4 regions of the Martelella mediterranea DSM 17316 genome follow, and region 1 is predicted to be linked to each of the others. Evidence: riboswitches for the same ligand, from Rfam matches in the RefSeq annotation. Region 1 holds a riboswitch; each other region holds the start of a gene.
What was found. A riboswitch is a leader RNA that binds a small molecule or an ion and turns the genes downstream of it on or off. The one in region 1 is predicted to bind thiamine pyrophosphate.
Positions count from the first base shown of each region.

Region 2: another riboswitch for thiamine pyrophosphate. It lies ahead of Mame_RS20695 (TRAP transporter large permease); the one in region 1 lies ahead of thiB (thiamine ABC transporter substrate binding subunit).
Region 3: another riboswitch for thiamine pyrophosphate. It lies ahead of thiC (phosphomethylpyrimidine synthase ThiC); the one in region 1 lies ahead of thiB (thiamine ABC transporter substrate binding subunit).
Region 4: another riboswitch for thiamine pyrophosphate. It lies ahead of Mame_RS21470 (ABC transporter permease); the one in region 1 lies ahead of thiB (thiamine ABC transporter substrate binding subunit).

Region 1 covers NZ_CP020330.1:984,412-987,989, reverse strand. The annotation lists gene Mame_RS04525 (OpgD/OpgG family glucan biosynthesis protein) at 1-198, opposite strand, end outside; gene Mame_RS04520 (FKBP-type peptidyl-prolyl cis-trans isomerase) at 572-1,009, opposite strand; TPP riboswitch at 1,237-1,335, shown strand; gene thiB (thiamine ABC transporter substrate binding subunit) at 1,373-2,383, shown strand; gene thiP (thiamine/thiamine pyrophosphate ABC transporter permease) at 3,044-3,578, shown strand, end outside.
Region 2 covers NZ_CP020330.1:4,433,001-4,436,578, forward strand. The annotation lists gene Mame_RS20695 (TRAP transporter large permease) at 1-1,421, opposite strand, end outside; TPP riboswitch at 1,587-1,689, opposite strand; gene Mame_RS20700 (lytic murein transglycosylase) at 1,788-2,927, opposite strand; gene Mame_RS20705 (GumC family protein) at 3,104-3,578, opposite strand, start outside.
Region 3 covers NZ_CP020330.1:104,198-107,775, forward strand. The annotation lists gene Mame_RS27185 (autotransporter domain-containing protein) at 1-245, shown strand, start outside; gene thiC (phosphomethylpyrimidine synthase ThiC) at 379-2,181, opposite strand; TPP riboswitch at 2,280-2,409, opposite strand; gene Mame_RS00520 (glycine betaine ABC transporter substrate-binding protein) at 2,517-3,578, opposite strand, start outside.
Region 4 covers NZ_CP020330.1:4,610,267-4,613,844, reverse strand. The annotation lists gene Mame_RS21475 (ABC transporter substrate-binding protein) at 1-489, opposite strand, end outside; gene Mame_RS21470 (ABC transporter permease) at 520-1,275, opposite strand; TPP riboswitch at 1,342-1,443, opposite strand; gene Mame_RS21465 (sugar porter family MFS transporter) at 1,658-2,986, shown strand; gene Mame_RS21460 (lysine-2,3-aminomutase-like protein) at 3,088-3,578, opposite strand, start outside.

The DNA of each region.
Region 1 (3,578 bases):
GCCGGCCCTGGCCTTCATCTGCTCGGTAAGCGTGTCGAAAGTGAAGGCATCGGGAGGCGGCGCTGACGCCTCGACCGTTGCATTGGCCTCCGGCATCTTTCCCGGCTCGACCGCCTGCTGCGCGAATGCCTCGCCGCCCATTCCGGAAAGGGCGAGCGCGCCAACCGCGGTCTGGGCCAGAAAGGTTCGTCTCTTCATGCGTAAATCCCGTTGGCTTTAAATGGATAGATAATATGAAATGGTGCAGAGCAGCATACTCATTCCCTTCGCCCGCCGGAAGCGCGCAGGCGCGGTTGCGCGAATGCCCGGCGCCAGACGGGCGCGGACGAGTCACAAACGAGGCAGGCCCGTTTCGGTTCCATCGGTGAAGGAGAATATTTTCGATCGATAAAATAGACGTTCCGGGAATCCGGCATGGGGATGGCTCATCAAAAAGGGCTGACACACACATTTGCGTACCAGCCCATTATTAGCAAAGCCATTCAGCCAAAGAATGGCAAAATCATGGCAATGTGCCACCTTCGCGCCGCAATATTTTCACATAGTTCGAAAACCGTGCGGCAGGCCCTGATCAGGCGGCCTTGACGATCTCGACCAACTCGACAGCAAAATTCAGATCCTGGCCCGCGAGCGGATGATTGGCGTCGACGGTGACTTCCTGTTCCTCGACCTTGGTCACGATCAGCGGCACGGTCTGGCCATCTGGCGTGCGCGCCTGAAGCTGCATGCCGGGGGCAACTTCCACTTCCTGCGGCATGGCGGAGCGCGGCACGACCTGCACCTTCTGCGGGTCATGGGGGCCATAGGCTTCGCTGGAATCGACCTTCACATCGCGGCTGTCGCCGACATTCATGCCGGCGATCTCGCGGTCGAGGCCGGGAATGATCTGACCGGCGCCGACGGTGAATTCCAGCGGCTGGCGGCCTTCGGAACTGTCGAAGGTCGAACCGTCATTGAGGGTTCCGGTATAGTGAATACGAACGGTATCGCCCGCTTTTGCTTCTGTCATCTCGTGTGCTCCTTCCTTGAAACACTGCACGCTGGCCGAGATCGGCCGCGCCGTTTCCGGTTTTCCAGAGTGCTTTCGCCCCTGAAGGATGAGCCGACACGCTTTATTTCGCATGACGACCGACTTTTCGTCCGGCAGGCCGGACACGCCTTTACCTAATGCTTCCGGGCCATTTTTTCAAATCGCGCGCCTCTTGAAATGCCGGGTACGCCGCGATAGGTGTTTGGTCAGCTCTAACGGGGTGCGATTTTCGCTGAGAGGCTTTAAGCCAACCCGAAGAACCTGATCCGGCTAGCACCGGCGGAGGGATTAGACGCGCAGGACGCCGTTTTCCCCTTCAGTTATCGAACACAAGGAGGCGTCATGACCTATCGCACGACCATCGCCATTCTCGCGCTTGCGGCGCTGCCGGCGCTGCCGGCGGGCGCCCAGGAGAACAAGGTCCTCACCGTCTACACCTATGAAAGCTTCGATGCCGAATGGGGTCCGGGGCCGGTGGTCAAGGACGCCTTCGAGCAGACCTGCGACTGTACGCTGAAATTCGTCAGCGTCGAGGACGGCGTTGCGCTCCTCAACCGGCTGAAGCTCGAAGGCCAGTCGAGCCCGGCCGATATCGTTCTCGGCCTCGACAACAACCTCGTCCACGAAGCGAAGGAAACCGGCTTCTTCGCGAAATCCGGCGTCTCGACCGAAGCGGCCGATATCCCCGGTGGCTTTTCCGACGATATCTTCGTGCCCTTCGATTACGGCTGGTTCGACATCGTCTACGACACCGAAAGCATCGACAACCCGCCGACCACGCTTGACGAGTTGGTGAACGGACCCGCCGACCAGAAACTGGTGATCGAGGACCCACGCACCTCGACGCCGGGCCTTGGCATGCTGCTGTGGATGAAGTCGATCTATGGCGATGACGCCGCAGCGCAATGGGAAAAGCTCTCCGACCGGATCCTGACGGTCGCCCCGGGCTGGTCGGAAGCCTACGGCCTGTTCACCAGCGGCGAGGCGCCGATGGTGCTGTCCTACACCACCTCGCCGGCCTATCACGAGATCGAGGAGGGGAGCGACCGCTACAAGGCGATCGATTTCAAGGACGGGCTCTACATCCAGATCGAGGTCGCCGGCATGACGACCGTGGCCGATGACCCGGAACTCGCCCGCTCCTTCCTCGAATTCATCCTCACCCCCGGTTTCCAGGACGCGATCCCGACCCACAACTGGATGATGCCCGCGGCCGCGACCAGCGAGCCGCTGCCCGCCGCCTTCGAAAACGCCGTCAAACCGCAAAAGACCCTGCAATTTTCCCCCGACGTCGTCGCCGAGAACCGCCAGAAATGGATCGACGAATGGCTGAACGCCATGAGCGCGCGGTGAGGGCGAGCCACGCGACGGCGAAATGGAGACGGGACGCTGCCTCTCGCTTGGTGCCGCACCACAGCAAACGACCGCGCCGCATAGCCCCCAAACTTTCTCGCCCCGGAGGGGAGAGATGTCGCGACAGCGACAGTGAGGGGGGAGTCTATCACTACGAACGCCTTCACAATTTGAAATGCTGCGCCACCCTCACTGCCCCTTTCGGGGCATCTCTCCCGCCAGCGGGAGAGAATATTGGGAGCAAGACGCCGCGCCTGCATGCAACAGCCCCACTCCTTTATAAGCGAGGTGGTGGGCTGGCTGTGCGGTGGGTGCGTGACATTGCCTCACCTCCAGCATACTGCGGCGAACCATGCCGCATAGCCCCCAAGCCTTCTCGCCCCGGAGGGGAGAGATGTCGCGACAGCGACAGTGAGGGGGGAGTCTATCACTACGAACGCCTTCACAATTTGAAATGCTGCGCCACCCTCACTGCCCCTTTCGGGGCATCTCTCCCGCCAGCGGGAGAGAATATTGGGAGCAAGACGCCACGCCTGCATGCAACAGACCCACTTCTCAAGTGGCGAGGTAGCGGGCTGGCTGTGCGGTGGCTTGCACCCTCCAGACGCTGCCGGGCCCATCCGCCCGCCTGCGCCTGAGCGAGAGGACCCCCCCGTGCTGATGTCCTCCTCAGAACGCCGCCGCAGCTATGGCTACGGCATCGCCGCCCTTGCGAGCGTGATCGGCTTCATCGCGATCGCCATTGCCGCGCTCTCCGGTTTCGGGCGGCTGCAGGCTTCGATCGCGGTGTTCGACGAGCCCTATGTCTGGCGCATCCTGCGTTTCACGCTGTGGCAGGCCACGCTGTCGACGCTGATTTCGGTGGCGCTGGCCATCCCGGTCGCGCTGGCGCTGGCGCGGCGGCCGCATTTTCCGGGCCGGCTGTGGATCGTGCGGCTGATGGCGGTGCCGCTCGGCCTGCCGGTGCTGATCGGCGCGCTCGGGCTGATCGGCATCTGGGGCCGGCAGGGAATATTCAACGATCTGCTGACGCTCGCAGGCTTCGGCCGCCCGCTCCAGATCTATGGCCTGCAGGGCATTCTGCTGGCCCATGTCTATTTCAACCTGCCGCTCGCTGCTCGCCTGTTTCTGGCGGGGCTGGAGCGGGTGCCGCAGGAATATTTCAAATCGGCGGCGATGCTTGACATGCCCGGCC
Region 2 (3,578 bases), 1.2 Mb from region 1:
GCGAGCAGGAAGGCGACGGGGGCCGCCGCCCCGATCAGCAGGCCGATCGCCGCCGCCTCTGCCGCCGACTGGCGGAAGGCGGCGACAATGCTGGAACCGGAACGGCGGGACGTTGCTGCCAGGATCAGCGTGTAGAGCGCCGCAAGCCCCGCCGCCTCGGTCGTCGTGACAATGCCCAGGCGAATGCCGAACACCACGATCAGACCGAGGACGAAGGCTGGCAGGGCCGCGATCCCGGCACGCCTGCGCGTTTCCGCCGAAGCCGGCGGCGCGCCGCTCGCGGTCCCCATCGCAAGCCTTATCGCGACGGCGAGACAAACCGCCATCAGCAGGCCGGCAAACAGCCCGCCGACAAGCAACGCGCCGACGGAGAGATTGGTCGCCGTCGCCAGGATGAGAAAGGCGATCGACGGCGGGATGACGTTGTCGAGAACCGAGGACGCGGCGACAAGCGCGCCGGCGCGGGCGGGCGGATAGCCATGGCGCACCAGTTCGGGGTGGAAGGTCGAGGCGGCAAAGGCGGCATTGGCGACGGAGGAACCGGACGCGCCGGAAAACAGAACCCCTGTCAAAAGCGTCGTCTGCGCCAGCCCGCCGCGATAATGGCCAACGAGCGAGGCCGCGAACTGCACGAGCTTGCCGGCCGCGCCCGAGAGCTTCAGAAACGCGCCCGCAAGGAGAAAGAACGGGATCGCCAGCAGCAGGAATTTCGACATGCCGGCCACCGTATTGGCGATGATCGCCTGCTCCGTCTGCAACGCGCCGAAGGCAATCGCGCCGTAGGACGATGCCAGAAAAACATGGGCGAGCGGCGCGCCGGCAACGAGGCCGAGCGCGGCGGCAAGCGCGAGCGGCAGGCTCGCCGGCAGCGCGATATTGATCGCAAACCGGCCAACCGCCCAGTAAACAAACCCGCCGAGCGCGAAGCCGAAGATCAGCCGCGCGCCGCTCGAGCGCTCCAGGCGGCGCAGGCAGAGCAACACGAGCAGACCCAGCCCGCCCGCCACCGGAAAGGCGAAGCGCACCCATTCCGGAAGCCCAAGCGTTGGCGACATTCCGCCGAGCAACGCGATCGCCTCACGTCCGCCAAGGCACAGGATCAAGCCCGCGACGACGCTGAAGCCGTCGGCCACGGCAGCGAGCACGCTGGATGCCCGATCGGGGAGCAGCCTCACAAGGCCGTCGAGCCGCATTGACAGCGGTCCGGAGAGGGTGAGCGGCAGGCCGGCCGAGATCAGCGCGATATTCAGCCAGATTCCCAGATCCTCCATGCCGACGACGCCGGTGTGGAAGACATAGCGCAGCACGACGCCCGCCACGACAAGGGCGAGCATCGCCATCAGAATAACGGCGGCGAGCATGCCGAGCGCCGTCTCCAGCGCGTCCGCAAACCGTCCGGCGGTGCTGCGGATCGCCGTCATGGGTACGGACGATGCCGTTCGCAGGCGGCGCCTGTCTCTAAACATCCGTTCGGACGGCTGAACCATCGGCGGCCCGCGCATGGTATTGGAAGGCAAGGCTTCATGATGCGATCCCCAGGATGTTGCAATCACGGAGACCGGCGGAGAAGAGAAAGGTTATGGCAGAGCGGCCAGATTTTCCGTTCCTACGCCGGCATGACCCGGATCAGGTTCAAGGGTCCGGCTCACCGCCGTCTCAGCATCGCAGGATGCACCCCTCGGAATAGTCAGGTTTTGTCCGGCTTTTGGGCCTGTGTCAATGGCAGGCCGGAAACGTAGCGTCTGGCGGCAACGCAAGAAAACTTGCGAGCGTTCCACCGACGGGTTTTACCGAAGCCTTTGCAGCAGAGCCATCGACGGTTCGCCCGTGACATTCAGCCCGTTCTGCCGCTGATAGGCGGCGATCGCCGCGCGGGTCTGGTCGCCGAACACGCCGTCGATGGTGCCGGCATCGTAGCCCGCCGCCGAAAGCCGCGACTGCAATTCCTTGCGCTGGTCGGCGCTGAAGCCGTAATTGTCATCGGGAAAACTGCCCCTGAGTGGGCCAGCGCCCGCGATCCGGTCTGCGAGATATCCCACACCCAGCGCGTAATTGGTGGAATTATTGTAGCGCTTGATGACGTTGAAATTGTGCCCGACGACGAAGACCGGACCGCCCGCCTGCGGCTGTATCCTGGTGCCGTCGATGGCAGCGCCGGGCGAGCCCTCCTCGCCGCCCCAGGGCTGACCTTTTCGCCATCCCGAGCGGGCAAGATAGTTCGCGGTGCTGGCCAGCGCGTCGGTCGGGTCGGCGTCCCAGATATCGCGCCGCCCGTCGCCATTGAAATCGACGGCGTAGCCGAGATAGGAGGTCGGGATGAACTGGGTATGGCCCATGGCGCCGGCCCAACTTCCGGTCATCCGTTCGGGCGTGATATCGCCGTTCTGCAGGATCCGCATCGCCCCGACCAGCTGGCTTTCGAAGAAAGCGCCGCGCCGCCCCTCGACGGCGAGCGTCGAGAGCGACGAGACCACCGGAATGCTGCCGCGCCGCTCGCCATACATGCTCTCAAGACCCCAGATGGCGACGATCACATTGGCGTCGACGCCATAGGTCGCCTCGATCCGCTCCAGAACATCGCGGTAGCGGACATAATTGGCGCGCCCCTTGGCGATCCGCTCATCGGAGCCGGCAATGGCCAGATAGTCTTCCAGCGTGCGCTTGAATTCGGTCTGGTTGCGGTCCTGCTCGATAACCCCCGGCGTGTACCCGGCATTGGCGAAGGCCGCCGTCAGGGTGTCGTTGGAAATCCCGCGCGCCGCCGCGCGGCTCTTGAACCCGGCGACCCAGGCGTTCCATTCCGGATTGGCCACCGGCCGCATCGCCGGATCGGCAACGGAGGAAAAACTGCCAACCGAACTGTTCGTGCACGCTGAAAGCGCTGCTGCAATCGCCCCGAGAGAAAACGCGCGTCGCGTCAGATACATACAGATAACCCCGCTCCATTCGTGCGCAAGCCTAGCGCATCGGCCTCCCGACCGAAAGAGCACGAGCTTGCGTCCAATTTATGGAACGGGGGTGCAGGAAGGCACAGCGGTGAAAGTTTTTTTTCCGCTGTGCAACACGGGCTGGCAAGTCCCTGGCCTGTCGGGCCGCAACTGGGCTAGTCGTCGTCCGTATCGTAATATTTGTCGCCGTAATGGGCGGCATAGCCATAGCCATAGCCGTAGTTGTAGCCATACCGCTTGAATCCATTCGGATCGATCTGGTTTAGTACGAGCCCCTCGATCTTGCCTTCCTCGAACGAACGGACCGCCTCTTCGACCTGGTGATGGTGGGTCGAATCCCATTTGACGACGAAGAGGATGGCATCGACAAACTGGCTGAGAACACGCGCATCAGGCACGATCAGCACCGGCGGCGCGTCGACGATTATGAAGTCATACTTTGACCGGGCCTCGCGAAGCAGCTCATCCATCTTCCTCGATGAAAGAACATCGGCCGCATTTTTCGGCGAGCGCTCGCCAAACAGAACGTCGAGCTCCAGGTCTTCACTGTGGAAAACGGTTTCATCCAGGGTCTGCTTTCCCGAAAGCACGGAAATCAGACCGGCGTCGGTTCTGGAATTGCCGAAATAC
Region 3 (3,578 bases), 880 kb from region 1:
CAAGCGGCATGATCGGCTGGCGTCACGCCTTCGGCGATATCACGCCGTCCGTCACGCAGGCCTTTGCGGGCTCGACGCCGTTCACCATCACCGGCGTCGCCGTTGCCGAGGATGCCGCCGTGGTCGAGGCCGGTCTCGATTTCGACCTGTCACCCAACACCACGATCGGCGTTTCCTACCAGGGCCAGTTCGGCGACGACGTCAGCTACAACGGCGTCAACGCAAGGCTCCAGGTGAAGTTCTGATCCCATAATGCAAATTCGCGGGCGGGAGCCATTCCCGCCCGCAAGGCCATCGTCCAAGACGACATGATTGGCCGTGCAGTGTGCCGGCTGCGGTTTTGCCCACCGCCGGCAGGCAGCTACCCCGGACGCAGCCTCACTTGGCGTCCTCCAGCGGGACATACAGGTCTCCGCCATCGCGGAATTTTTCGGCCATCTTCTCCATTCCCTCCTTCTGCGCCTCTGCCCGGATGTCGTGACTGATGCGCATGGAGCAGAATTTCGGCCCGCACATGGAGCAGAAATGCGCGACCTTGTGCGCCTCCTTCGGCAGGGTCTCGTCATGCATCGAGCGCGCCGTTTCCGGGTCGAGCGACAGGTTGAACTGGTCTTCCCAGCGGAATTCGAACCGCGCGCGCGATAGCGCGTCATCACGGATCCGCGCCGCCGGATGCCCCTTGGCGAGATCGGCGGCGTGGGCGGCGATCTTGTAGGTGATGACCCCGGTTTTCACGTCGTCGCGGTCGGGAAGGCCGAGATGTTCCTTCGGCGTCACATAGCAGAGCATCGCCGTGCCGAACCAGCCGATCATCGCAGCCCCGATACCCGAGGTGATGTGATCGTAGCCCGGCGCGATGTCCGTGGTGAGCGGTCCGAGCGTGTAGAACGGCGCCTCGCCGCAAGTTGCAAGCTGCTTGTCCATGTTCGCCTTGATCTTGTGCATCGGGACATGCCCCGGACCCTCGATCATCACCTGACAATCCTTGGCCCAGGCGATCTGCGTGAGTTCCCCCAGCGTTACGAGCTCGGCGAACTGCGCCTCGTCGTTGGCATCGGCGATGGAACCAGGCCGCAATCCGTCTCCAAGACTGAAGCTGACATCATAGGCCCGCGCGATGTCGCAGATCTCGTCAAAATGCTCGTAGAGGAAGCTCTCGCGGTGATGATGCAGGCACCATTTGGCCATGATCGAGCCGCCGCGCGATACAATGCCGGTGACACGGTTCACCGTCATCGGGATCATGTGCAGCCGCACGCCGGCATGGATGGTGAAATAATCCACCCCCTGCTCTGCCTGCTCGATCAGCGTGTCGCGAAACACCTCCCATGTCAGGTCCTCGGCGATGCCCCCGACCTTCTCCAGCGCCTGATAGAGCGGCACCGTCCCGATCGGAACCGGCGCGTTGCGGATGATCCAGTCGCGGATATTGTGGATGTTGCGGCCGGTGGAAAGATCCATCACCGTATCGGCGCCCCAGCGGATCGCCCAGACCATCTTTTCCACTTCCTCGGCCATCGAGGAGGTCACCGCCGAATTGCCGATATTGGCATTGATCTTGACGAGAAAATTCCGGCCGATCGCCATCGGCTCCAGTTCCGGGTGATTGATGTTGGCGGGGATGATCGCCCTGCCCTTTGCAACCTCGTCGCGCACGAATTCAGGTGTGATGAAATCGGGGATTTCGGCGCCGAAGGCTTCGCCGTCCCGTTCCATTGCCTGCCTTGCCGCCTGCCGTCCGAGATTTTCGCGGATGGCGACAAACTCCATTTCCGGGGTCACAACACCGGCGCGGGCATAGGCCATCTGGGTAACGGCGCGGCCGTTCTTCGCGCGTTTCGGTTCGTGCCGCACCGGGAATTCCGGCACCAGCCGCTTGCCCTCGGCGAAACCATTGTCCGCAGGCTTCACATGGCGGCCGTCATATTGCTCGGTGTCGCCGCGCGCGGCAATCCAGGCCTCTCGCAGGCGCGGCAGGCCGCGTTCAATGGCGATCTCGGCTTGCGGGTCGGTATAGGGGCCGGAACTGTCATAGACGGTGACAGGCAGTTCGCCTGCTGTCGGATGCACATCGATCGCGCGCATCGGCACGCGGATATCGGCGTGAAACGCCCCCCGGTGCCAGACGCGGCGCGAGGCGGGCAGCGGACCCGTGGTGACGGTTGGGAAAAGGTCTTTCATTGGTCGGAGCCTCCAGTGCTCGAAGCGTGGAGACCCAGTTCCCGGTAATGAATGGAGATTGGCCGCGTGAAACACGCCATAAAAGTCTCCGCCGGAGACGCGCGGCCCGAACACCATCCCTACGCCAGTATGAACTGGATCAGGTTCATCGGGTCACTGCGCTGCACGGACCTGCCGGTCCGGCCATCAGAATCTCAGCCCCTTGTCGGGACCCCCCGGGTGAATGCGCCAAGATTGCGGCCCGCGCCGCGCTTTGTCAACCGCCGGACAGGCGATTGCCGAGATGTTCGCTTCCTCGAAACTGAAGACCGCAGACTTTCGTTTCCGGATTGTGATCAGTCGGTCGTTTCCCGTTCTGGCCTGACGAAGAGCCAGCCCGCCCATATGAGATACCCGAAGATCGCGATCATCAGGATCGCGCGACCGGGATAGGGATTGATCCGGTCGTCAAGGATATTGACTTCCGGCGTCAGCGCGGCAGCGCGGCGCAGGTGCGGGTCGACCGCTGCGTGGAGGCCGAGATTCCGGTTTATGGCTGCCACGCTTTTATCCTGCAGCGGTCGCGGCTCGTCGAAGAACGCATTGGGACCCTGCTGGCCGATCAAGAACCGGTCGGATGTGGCGGGTCCGAACAGGATCATTTGCGTGGAAAGCGTTTCGACGGTCTCGTCAATGCCCGGATATGTGCCCGCGGCGATCTGCGCCTCGCGCATGACCGGCATGGAAAGACGGTCGGCATTGGTCCACCAGCCGGCAACATCGGCAAGGGTGACATCGTCCGACCGCGCGAAAAGATCGACCAGATCCTGACGGCCTCTTGCGGCAAAGATCAAAGCCAGGTCGGCATCGCCATCGCGCAATACCGCTGACGCGGCCTGTGCGCCAAAGACATCCAGCGGCATGACGCTGATGTCTCGGTTGCTGTTGTGGGCGACGGCCAGCGCGAGCGTATGCGAGGCCGACCCCACCGGTCCCGTCGCAATCGTCAGCGTTCCTTCCGGCAATGCGCGGTCATCGGAGCGCGTCAACACATGCAGGAAGGTCGAGCCGATGGCGGCGATCGCCTCGACACGCTCATCACGGATCACGCGGCCATCGGTCAGGCTGAAGCCGGAGAGCGCCGGCGTCAGCGCCAGCCTCGCTTCGCCGCTTGCCATCGCTTCCAGCGGCACATTGGTCGACAGAAGATTGACGTCGCGGCCGCGCATGGATTTGCGGACCGCGCGCAGCGTTTCGATGCCGGCATCGGTGCCCATCGTCTCCGGTCCCATGGCGATGGCAAGAACCGGCGTGCGCTCGCGTGGCGGCTTCGCCACCAGGCCGAGGTCGTAAAGCGCCTGCCGCGCCACGCGGTTGACCGGCCGGCCATCGAGGCGCACAGCGGCGTTCAGCGACCG
Region 4 (3,578 bases), 1.0 Mb from region 1:
GAGCGCGAAATTGACATTGATCAGGGTGATGTCGTCCTTGGTGAGGCCGGCGTTTTCAAGCATCGTGGCCACCACCGCATCCTCGATACCGGCCACCGAGAAGCCGATCTTCTTGCCCTTCAGGTCGGCGACGGATTTGATCGGCCCGTCTTTCAGCACCGTCAGCGTGTTGAGGGGCGTCGAGACCAGTGTGCCGAAGCGGACGATATCAATGCCGGCCTCGTGATCGAGATAGAGATTGGGCTGGTAGTGAATGCCGATATCAACCTTGCCGGTCGCCACCATGCGCGGCACCATCGACGGGTCGGATGGCGGCACCAGTTCCACGTCGAGCCCCTCATCGGCGAAATAGCCGTTTTCGGCGGCGATCACCAGCGGCGCGTGGTCGGGGTTTACATACCATTCGAGGATCACGTCGAGCTTATCGGCGGCGCTCGCCAGCCCGGGAGCCAGGGCGAGAGCGGCGGCGAATGCGAGTTTCTTCAGCATGTCATTCTCCTGTTCGGTTGCGCCGGTCGCTCAATCCTCATGCGACCAGCGGGTGAAGAAGGGGGCGGCGAGATCCACCGCCTTTCGAAAAAGCACGGCCTCGAGCGCGAGGATCAGCATGGCGGCGAACACGGTCTCGCTCTGCATGCGGGCATTGGCCTGGACCATGAGAAAGCCGAGCCCGCCGGCTGACCCCACCCATTCGCCCACCACCGCGCCGAGCGGCGCGAGCGGGGCCGCGATCCTGAGGCCGGAAAACAGATGCGGCATTGCCAGGGGCAGGCGGATGTGGCGCAACATCTCGAAATGCCCCGCGCCATCGAGCAGGGCCGCGGCCACGATCTCCGGGTCGGTGCGCCTCAGCCCGTCGGCAAAACTGGAGGCGACGGGGAAGAACACGATGATGGTCGTCATCACCACCTTGGAGGCGATGCCGAAGCCAAACCAGAGCACCAGCATCGGCGCGATCACGAAGACCGGAAAGGATTGCAGCACCACCAGAACGGGCCAGATGAAACGGCCGATGCGGGGAAAGGCGGCAATGAAAATCGCCGCCGCCGCGCCGAAGACCGCGCCCATGGCAAAACCCGCCAGGATTTCCCTGAGCGTCACCAGCGCCTCTTCTAGCAGCATCGCGTGGGCGGTCTGGAACTTCGCCAGCACGGCAAGCGGCGGCGGCAGGATATAGCGCGGCAGCTCGCCGAAAACGATGATCGCCTGCCAGAGCACAAGAAGCCCGGACACGATCGCGCAAAAGGTGAGTGTCGCCGAAAGGGTGCGCTTCAATCCCGCTCTCCCCGGCAGAACCGGGCAGCGGAGGCGTCAATAGAGGCTGATTTTCTGGGCGTGTCGCTCAAGACCAAACTCCGTTCCTACGCCGGCATAACCCGGATCAGGTTCAAGGGTTCGGCCATCGGCCATCTCAGTGTCACGGACACACCCCTCGGATGCGTCCTCTATGCCGCGCGATCGTGCGTCGGTCAAGGGGCTCGGCGGCGAAGTCGGGAACGCCGCTAATATAAACGCTAAGGTCCAAAAGGATTTGACAACGGGTGCCGTTTCGACTTTCAACTTTTGGTATAAGGCCGTTTGCGGTTTTCAGCGGCGGTTCATAAAAAGGGTCATAAGAGGGGAAGGCGGCAGCGGCCGTCCAAGCGGAGGAAAACCCATGCTCATCGCCATCGTCATTGTGGCAGCGCTGTTCGGCATGCTCTTCGGTTTCGACCAGGGCGTGATTTCCGGGGCTCTGCCGTTCATCAAGCAGGATTTCACGGTTTCGGCCTTCATGGAGGGGGTGATCACCTCGGCCGTGCCGCTCGGCGCGGTGGCGGGCACGCTGCTTGCCATGGTCACCACCGACCGCTACGGGCGCAAGCCGATGCTGATTCTCGGCGCGCTGATCTTTCTGGTCGGCTCGCTGATTTCCGCGCTCGCCTTCAACCAGTATGTGCTGACCCTTGCCCGCCTGTTGATCGGCGTCGGCATTGGCGCCTCGGCGATGACCGCGCCGATGTTTCTGGCGGAAGTCGCGCCGGCGCGCATTCGCGGCACCATCGTCTCCGCCTTCCAGTTGATGATCACCATCGGCATCATGGTCTCCTACATGTCGGACGCGGCCTTTGGCGGTTCGGGCGACTGGCGCTGGATGATCGGCGTCGGCGTGTTCCCGTCGATCGTGGCGCTGATCGGCATCCTGCTGTCGCCGGAAACGCCGCGCTGGCTGACGCTCAATTCCAATGCCGACAAGGCGCGCGATATCATCGCGAAACTGCAGCCGGAATCTTCGCCCGCCGAGGTCGATGAGATCATCGCCGAGATCCAGGAAAGCGCCAAGGACGAGGAGGCGACCCCGGCGTGGAGCACCTTCCTGAAGCGCGGCATCCTGCCGGTGACGAGCTTCGCCATGATCGTGTTCGTGCTGCAGCAGCTTTCCGGCATCAACGCGATCATCTATTACGCCCCGGAAATCTTCAAGAATGCCGGATTTTCGGGCACCACGACCGATCTTCTGGCCACCGTCGGCATCGGCGTCGTCAATGTCGCGCTGACCGTGGTCGCGATGTATCTGGTGGAAAGCATGGGCCGGCGCAAGCTGCTGATCCTCGGCTTCATCGGAACCGCGGCGTCGATGGCGCTGGTGACCGTGGCGACGATGATGGATGTCGCGGCAACCCCCTATCTCGCCATGATCGGCATCTTCACGTTCATCGCCTTTTTCGCCGTCAGTCTCGGCCCGTTGCCCTGGCTCTATATGGCGGAGCTGTTTCCGCTCAGGCTGCGTCCGCGCGGCATGGCGCTCGCCTCGATTGCCAACTGGTTCTTCAACTTCCTGGTGGCGCTGACGTTTCCGGAATTGCTGGCGAGCATCGGCATTGTCGGGACCTTCGCGATCTTCACCTTCTTCTGCGTCGTCGGCATCGTCTACGCGATCGCCGCAGCGCCCGAGACCAAGGGCATCACGCTGGAGGAAATCGAGGCGCGCACCATCGGCGCCTGAGGGCGGCGCAGCGTCCCTCCAAAGGAAGCAATCCTCGCCCTGGCCTTCGCTCAGGGCGAGGCACAACGGAGATGACGCACCCGGCGCGGCCAGACTGGCGTTTACCGCCAGTCGGAATAGGAATGTTTTCCTCCCCGGTAATCCGTGACCTCGTATTCGTCGGCACCCATTTCCTCCAGATAGGAAGGTCCGATCGGCGCCTTGCCCTGGCCGCCCGGAATATCGAGCACATAGGTCGGCAGGCAGAGCCCCGAGATACTGCCTTGCAGCGCCCGCATCAGCGCCTGGCCGCGCGCGATCGGCACGGCGAAATGGGCGACGCCCTTGGCCTTGTCGAGATGGTGCAGGTAATACGGCTTGACCCGGTTGGCGAGGAGCGCCTTGAACAGGGCCGCCAGCGTTTCGGCGTCGTCGTTGATGCCCTTCAGCAGCACGGTCTGGGCGAACAGTGGAATGCCGCCATCGGCAAGGCGGGCGAGCCCACCGCGCACCGCCTCCGTCAGCTCGCGCGGATGATTGACGTGGATGACGATATTGACGGTCTTGCCGGCCCGCTTCAGCGCGTCGACCAGACCGTCGGTGATGCGCTCGG